Regions from separate parts of the Roseovarius sp. THAF27 genome, predicted to be linked through region 2. Evidence: riboswitches for the same ligand, from Rfam matches in the RefSeq annotation. Region 2 holds a riboswitch; each other region holds the start of a gene.

The links. A riboswitch is a leader RNA that binds a small molecule or an ion and turns the genes downstream of it on or off. The one in region 2 is predicted to bind cobalamin.
Region 1: another riboswitch for cobalamin. It lies ahead of FIU89_RS06655 (hypothetical protein); the one in region 2 lies ahead of FIU89_RS17135 (CbtB domain-containing protein).
Region 3: another riboswitch for cobalamin. It lies ahead of FIU89_RS05195 (aromatic ring-hydroxylating dioxygenase subunit alpha); the one in region 2 lies ahead of FIU89_RS17135 (CbtB domain-containing protein).

What each region holds. Positions count from the first base shown of each region.
Region 1 is NZ_CP045393.1:1,330,964-1,333,218, forward strand. Features, by position in the region: gene FIU89_RS06645 (YebC/PmpR family DNA-binding transcriptional regulator) at 1-2, shown strand, start outside; gene FIU89_RS06650 (GNAT family N-acetyltransferase) at 149-430, shown strand; cobalamin riboswitch at 508-697, shown strand; gene FIU89_RS06655 (hypothetical protein) at 799-1,071, shown strand; gene FIU89_RS06660 (Mrp/NBP35 family ATP-binding protein) at 1,599-2,255, shown strand, end outside.
Region 2 is NZ_CP045393.1:3,453,792-3,456,046, reverse strand. Features, by position in the region: gene FIU89_RS17145 (adenosylcobinamide-GDP ribazoletransferase) at 1-18, shown strand, start outside; gene bluB (5,6-dimethylbenzimidazole synthase) at 37-711, opposite strand; cobalamin riboswitch at 975-1,181, shown strand; gene FIU89_RS17135 (CbtB domain-containing protein) at 1,217-1,393, shown strand; gene FIU89_RS17130 (CbtA family protein) at 1,398-2,099, shown strand; gene FIU89_RS17125 (hypothetical protein) at 2,173-2,255, shown strand, end outside.
Region 3 is NZ_CP045393.1:1,026,893-1,029,147, reverse strand. Features, by position in the region: gene nrdI (class Ib ribonucleoside-diphosphate reductase assembly flavoprotein NrdI) at 1-113, opposite strand, end outside; gene nrdH (glutaredoxin-like protein NrdH) at 118-339, opposite strand; cobalamin riboswitch at 441-634, opposite strand; cobalamin riboswitch at 761-968, shown strand; gene FIU89_RS05195 (aromatic ring-hydroxylating dioxygenase subunit alpha) at 1,083-2,255, shown strand, end outside.

The DNA.
Region 1 (2,255 bases), 2.1 Mb from region 2:
GATCCGGGCCGCGTGGGTTTGAGGCGGCGCCCCGGCGGGGCGCCGTTTTGCGTTCGGGGCGGTTTCGTACGCGGAGCCTGCGCTGTGCCGAGTTGTGGACCTTTTTGCGGCGCTGCGGCATGCTGCGCGCAGCCAGGGAAGTATAGACATGCAGATCGAACACGAAGACGGAGAGAGCAAGGGGCGCTATGTCACCCGGATCGACGACGGGCCGGAGGCGGAGCTGACCTATTCCAAGCTGGGAAGCGCGGGCATGATCATCGACCATACCGGCGTGCCCGACGCCTATCGCGGCAAGGGCGTGGGCCTGGCGCTGGTGACCCGCGCGGTGGAGGATGCCCGCGCGGCGGGGCGCAAGATCACGCCGCTTTGCCCGTTTGCCGCGTCGCAGTTTCGCCGGCACCCGGAGTGGGCGGACGTTCTGGCCTGAGCTAGAAGGTGTGGCGCGTGTCGTCGCGCGGCGCTTCAACGTCGCAATCGCGGGTTGCGTCAGGGGCCGCTTGGCGGCAAAGTGAGAGTCCCGAAGGTGCCGCGCAGGTCGCGGAGAATTGGGAAGCCGGTGCAAGTCCGGCGCTGCCCCCGCAACGGTAAGGATGGGGGATACCGCAGATGGCCACTGGGGCGACATGCCCCGGGAAGGCGCGCGTATCCGCACCCCCGCCAAGCCCGGAAACCAGCCTTTGGGACGACGTCGAACCGCGGGGGGCGGTGCGGGCGGTGGACCGGAAAAGCGGTTCTCGCGCGGCCTTCCCTCGCCCCAGTCCGGCCCGGGGTGCGGCCGGAGGAAGAGCAGAAAGCATGAGCCTGACACCGATCATGAACGGGTTGGAGCGCAGTGGGGCCACCGGCGCCGAGGCCGAGGCCGTGGCGCGGCTGGGTTTCCTGGAGTGGGTCTTTGGCTATCCCGGCGCCGTCACGGCGGGGGTCGTGCGCGAGGCGCTGGCCGAACCCGCGGTCCGGAATGCCGACAGCGCGGCGGCGAGGGCGTTTGCCCGCGTGCTGGAGGAGGCGCGCCACGCCGCGCCGATGACGCGGGGCCGGCGCGGGCGGGCCGCAAGGGTGGTGCATTGATCCCAACGCCTTGATCCCGCCGCATGGCGGCGGGGTCGCTGGCTGATTTCCGGCGCGGGGGCGGTGCGGCGAGGGCCTTGCGAACGCTGTCGGGGTAAAAAAGAAAAAACGGCGACGCCAGGGAGGAGGAGAGGCGCCGCCGTTCTTTACGTCGGGTCCCAGGGAGGAGGAAGGGACCGTTCGTCAGGTTTGGGTTCCAAGGGAACCCAGGTCTTGCCGGGACCGCACAAGGGAGGAGAGGCGGTATCCCGAACAGGTACCAAACGGGAGGAGAGGCACCTGATTGTTTTCGCGAGCGTTCGGCGCTGTGACCGTTTCCGTTCGCTGTTGAGTTAAAGATAGCGATATGCTGCGCATGCACAATACGTTTTGCTGCAACGCAGCTATGCAGTTGGCGCATAGAAGATCGGATCATTTTTTACGTTTGAAATCACCGCTTTGCCAGTTTTTTGGGCGGGGTTGAAACGGGGGTTGCACCTGCTTCTGGAAGTGCCACTTTCAACGCCGCAGATGCATGGAGACCGGGCATGACGAAAATACTCGAAAATGTGCGCCGAGAGCTGGACCGGCTGGAATTGCCGGACGGCGGGACGGTGATTTCGCGCGACATGGTGCGCGCGATGCGACTCGAAGGCGGCGAGGTGCGATTCGTGTTGGAGGCGCCCAGCCCCGAGATGGCCCGCCGGATGGAACCGCTGCGGGCCGCCGCCGAGCGTGCGGCGCTGTCGGTCGAGGGGGTGACATCGGCGCAGGTCGCGCTGACCGCAGAGGCGCCCGAGGCGCCCGCGCCGACGCTGAAGGTCGGGCGGCATCCCGAGGGCGGCAGCGCCTCGATCCGGCCGAGCGGGGTGAAATCGATTCTCGCGGTGGCGTCGGGCAAGGGTGGCGTGGGCAAGTCGACCGTGGCGTCGAACCTGGCGGTGGCGCTAGCGCGGGCGGGTCGGCGCGTCGGATTGCTCGATGCCGATATCCACGGGCCGAGCCAGCCGCGCATGATGGGCGTGACCGAACGCGCCCAGAGCCCGGACGGCAAGATCCTGACGCCGCTGGAGGCGCATGGCGTCAAGATGATGTCCATCGGCCTGATGATCGAGGAGGATCGCGCCGTGGTGTGGCGGGGGCCTATGCTGATGGGGGCGTTGCAGCAGATGATGGCCCAGGTCGACTGGGGCGAGCTGGACGCG
Region 2 (2,255 bases):
GCGCTGGCCTGCCTTTGAGGTCCTTGGGATGCCGCGTTAATCCTGCCAACCCTCGTGCATGATAAGGTCATCGAGCGATATCCGCTGCCGCCACCCCTTGGCGGCCAGTTCGGGCTGTTCGTAAAGCTGATCGACATATCCGACGCAAAGGTAGGCCACCAGCTCGACATGTTCGGGGATGCCGAGCAGAGTGGCGATCTCGCGGTGGTCGAAAATGCTGACCCATCCGACGCCGATCCCCTCGGCGCGGGCCGCGAGCCAGAGGTTCTGCACTGCGCAGACGGTTGAATAAAGATCCATGTCACGATTGTGCGTGCGGCCCAAAACCACCTTGCCGCCGCGGGTGCGGTCGCAGGTGACTACGATATTGAGCGGTGCCTTGGTGATCCCTTCGAGCTTCAGCGACCTGTAGGCGGACTGACGGTCATCGGGGAACATGGCGGCGGCTTCTTCGTTGGCGCGGCTGAAAATGCTGTGCACCTGGGTTCTGAGTTCGGCGTCACGCAACAGAATGAAGTTCCACGGCTGCATGAAGCCGACGGAGGGCGCGGCATGAGCCGCTTCGAGGATTCGGCGCAGCGCGTCATCGTCGATCGGGTCGGGCAGAAACTCGTTCCGAACGTCGCGGCGCGCCTCGATGATATCATAGAGGCATTGCCTTTCGTGCGAGGAAAAGACGCGTGCCGGACTTGGCCTGGGTTGATCCGCCATGAGGGGCCTTTGCGATAGATGCGGCGAGTTTCGGGTGACCCTGTCAGAGGGCGATGTCCAGTGGAACGCGTCGGCAAGCGGCATTGCTTTGAGGTCCGGCGCGGCGATTGTCATGTCTATGTCAGAACGGGGCGGGACTTTGCAAGCATGACTCAGATTGCGTGCCCGAGCCGGGCGGGAACTCTCGTCTTGCGGTTCGGTCGCTGGGTTCGAGATTCGCCTATCGCAATGCGTTGTATTGTTGACAGGTGGCAATGCTTGCTAGACTAACGAGGATGATCGGTTCCATTTCCGCACGGGATGGAGAACAGGGAACGCGGTGCGCCTGAAAACACTTGGCAATTCCGTGGCTGTCCCCGCAACTGTAGGCGGCGAATCAGGCTGAATACGTCACTGGAGCAATCCGGGAAGGCCAGCCAGACGATGAAGACCCGCAAGCCAGGAGACCTGCTGATCGCGACTGAAACCACAAGGCCTTCGGGTGTGAAGGCAAAGAGGTAGTACTATGACTGTAAAGACTGCAACGGCCACACAGACCGCATCGGCCTCCGCGCTGGTGTCGGTGTTCGCGATCGCCGCGCTGGGTCTTGGCGTGATCTTCGTGGCAGGCCACGTTCAGGCCGGGACGCTTCACGACGCGGCGCATGACGTGCGTCACGCCACCGGCTTCCCCTGCCACTGAACCGGTGTTTACGCGTCTGCTGACCAGCGCCTTGTTCGCTGGCGCTGCCGCAGGGTTGATTATCGCCCTGTTGCAGCTTTTTTTCGTGCAGCCGGTCCTGCTTCACGCAGAGCTTTATGAAGGCGGCGAGCTGGTGCATTTCGGGACCGACTCGACTGTTACGGCCACGCCGGAGCTGCCTGGCTTCGATGCCGTGCGTGACGGGCTGAGCATCATCTTCACGATGCTGATCTATTCCGGTTACGCGATGATTCTGGTGGCGCTGATGTCGCTGGCCGAGACCCGTGGTGCGGCGATAAACGCGCGTACGGGCCTGATCTGGGGGGTTGCCGGGTTTGTCGCGGTGCACCTTGCGCCGGGCTTTACCCTCGCGCCGGAAGTTCCGGGCGTGGCTGCTGCCGATGTCTACGAGCGCCAAGTTTGGTGGTTCGCAACCGTGCTGACGGCGGCCATTGCCATGTGGCTGATCGCGTTCAGCCGCAACTGGGCCGGGTGGGGCGCCGCCGTGGTGCTGTTGCTGGCGCCGCATGTCATCGGTGCGCCGGAACCCGAGGTCTTTACCGGACCTGTGCCGACAGAAATCGGCGCCTTGTTCGCATCGCGCGCGCTTGGGATCGGATTGGCGGCCTGGGTCATGCTAGGAGCCTTTGCGGGTTTCTTCTGGTCGCGCGAAAGCGAAGCGGCCGGCCAGGCTCAGACCGCCTGATACCGGCAGATCACATTCCGGGCGCGTGCCTTGCGCGCCCGCCTTCTTGTTAAGGCTGAATTTGGACCCGATCATGGACCGTTCCATTCCAATGCTTCTTATCGGCCTTGTTTTCGGCGGGGGCATCGGGTTTGCGGTCGCCGCGGCGAACGGTGT
Region 3 (2,255 bases), 1.8 Mb from region 2:
TGCGGGACAGGATCGCTCGCGACACGCGGCAGCCGCCGTGCCGGCAGGTCCAGCTTTTCGACGAAGCGCCGCGTGTTGCCGGACCCGCTCGAGAAATAGACCAGCCCCGCCATGCGCTCAGCAGAGCCGGCCGATCATGTCGGGACGGAACCCGGCCCAGTGATCGTCTCCGGCGACGACGACAGGCACCTGCCGGTAGCCCAGGTCCTGCACGTGCTCCATCGCGGCGGTGTCCTCGGTCAGGTCGACGATGTCATAGGCGAGGCCACGGGCGTCCAGCGCTCGGGTCGTTGCGGTGCACTGCACGCAGGCAGGTTTGGAATAGACGGTGATGCTCATGGTGCTCTGTCCCTTGTTTTGGTTTGCGAATGGCGGGACAGGACACGGGAACAGCAGGCCACCAGGGCCCCTGACACGCGCCCGGGCCCTCCGCCCGCGGTCGTCGTTCACTGCGCCTTGGCAGGTCTCCTGGCTCGCGGCTCTTGCGCCTTGGTCCGCCTTCCCGGTGTTGCCTCACCAGTGGTTCCGGACCTTGGCTTGCCGCTTACAGTTGCGGGGGCAGCGCCGGTGTCGCACCGGCTTCCCTTTTCACCCACAATGTCGAGTCGCGGGCACCAAAGCAACACCATATTGGGTACTGGCACACGAAACTGTCAATATATAGTTTACCTTGCTGCAGCGATTTTTGTCCCATCGTGCAGGATGTCTGATTCACTTCAGCGAGTGTCGCAATTCTCATATTGCGCCGCCCGGCCTGTGATAATCGGGGAAGTTGCAAGGTGCCGCCTGCGGGCGGAGAATTGGGAAGCCGGTGAAATCCCGGCACTGCCCCCGCAACGGTAACGGTGTTGCAACGGGCGCGGTCACGACCACTGGGGAAGAGGAGCCCCGGGAAGGTTTCGCGCCACGAGGTCCCGCACAAGGGCCGCACCGGAGTCCGGAAACCAGCCTTGCAATGACGTCAAACCGCGGGAGGCGGTGCGGGCGCTGCTTCGGGTCCGGCTCCTCGCTTGCCGCACCTGTGGACCGCGCGTGCCGACCTCCTGCCCGAATTTGCCGCGGGGCGCGGCAGGAGGCCAAGGATGAACACCCAACCGATCAGCGAATTGCTGGCGCGGCGTCGGCCGGGCCATGCGCTGGAGCAGGCATTCTATACCGATGCGGACGTGTTCCGCGCGGACATGGAAAACATCTTCTACCGCGACTGGCTCTTTGCCGTGCCGGCCTGCGAACTGCCCAAGCCGGGCAGCTTCGTGACCCACCGCGTCGGCGACTATGGCGTCGTCATCGTGCGCGGCGCCGATGGCGAGATCCGCGCCTTCCACAATTCCTGCCGCCACCGCGGCTCGGTTCTGTGCAAGGTGGCCAAGGGCAACGCGCCCAAGCTGGTCTGCCCCTATCACCAATGGACCTACGAACTGGACGGGCGGCTGCTGTGGGCGCGGGAAATGGGGCCTGACTTCGACCCCACCAAGCACGGGCTGAAGCCGGTGCATTGCCGTATCCTCAGCGGGCTGGTCTATATCTGCCTGGCCGACGATGCGCCCGATTTCGACGCCTTCGCCGAACTGGCGCAGCCCTACCTGCAGGTGCATGACCTGACGAATGCCAAGGTCGCCTTCGAGACCTCGATCGTCGAGCACGGCAACTGGAAACTGGTGTGGGAGAACAACCGCGAGTGCTATCACTGCGGCGGCAACCATCCGGGCCTCTGCCGCTCCTTCACCGACGACCCCAACGTCACCGGCATCGAGGAAGGCGTCACCCCGCCCCATCTTCAGGCGCATTTCGACCGGCTGGAGGCACAGGGCGTCCCGTCGCAGTTCCGCATGTCGGACGACATGCAATACCGCCTCGCGCGGATGCCGCTGCTGCCCGGCGCCAAGAGCTTTACCATGGACCTCAAGCCCGCCGTGTCGAAATGGCTGGGCCGGGTCAGCGATGACACGGCGGGCACGCTGCTGAAATACCATTACCCCACGACCTGGAACCATTTCCTGCCGGATCACTCCATCGTCTTCCGCGTCACGCCCCTGACGCCGATGACGACCGAGGTCACCACCAAGTGGCTGGTGCACAAAGACGCGGTCGAGGGCGTGGATTACGACGTCACGCGCCTGTCCGAGGTCTGGGTCGCCACCAATGACGAGGACCGCCGCGTGGTCGAGGACAACCAGCTTGGCATCCTGTCCCCGGCCTACGAACCCGGCCCCTATTCCCCGATCCACGAAACGGGCGTGATCGGCTTCGTCGAG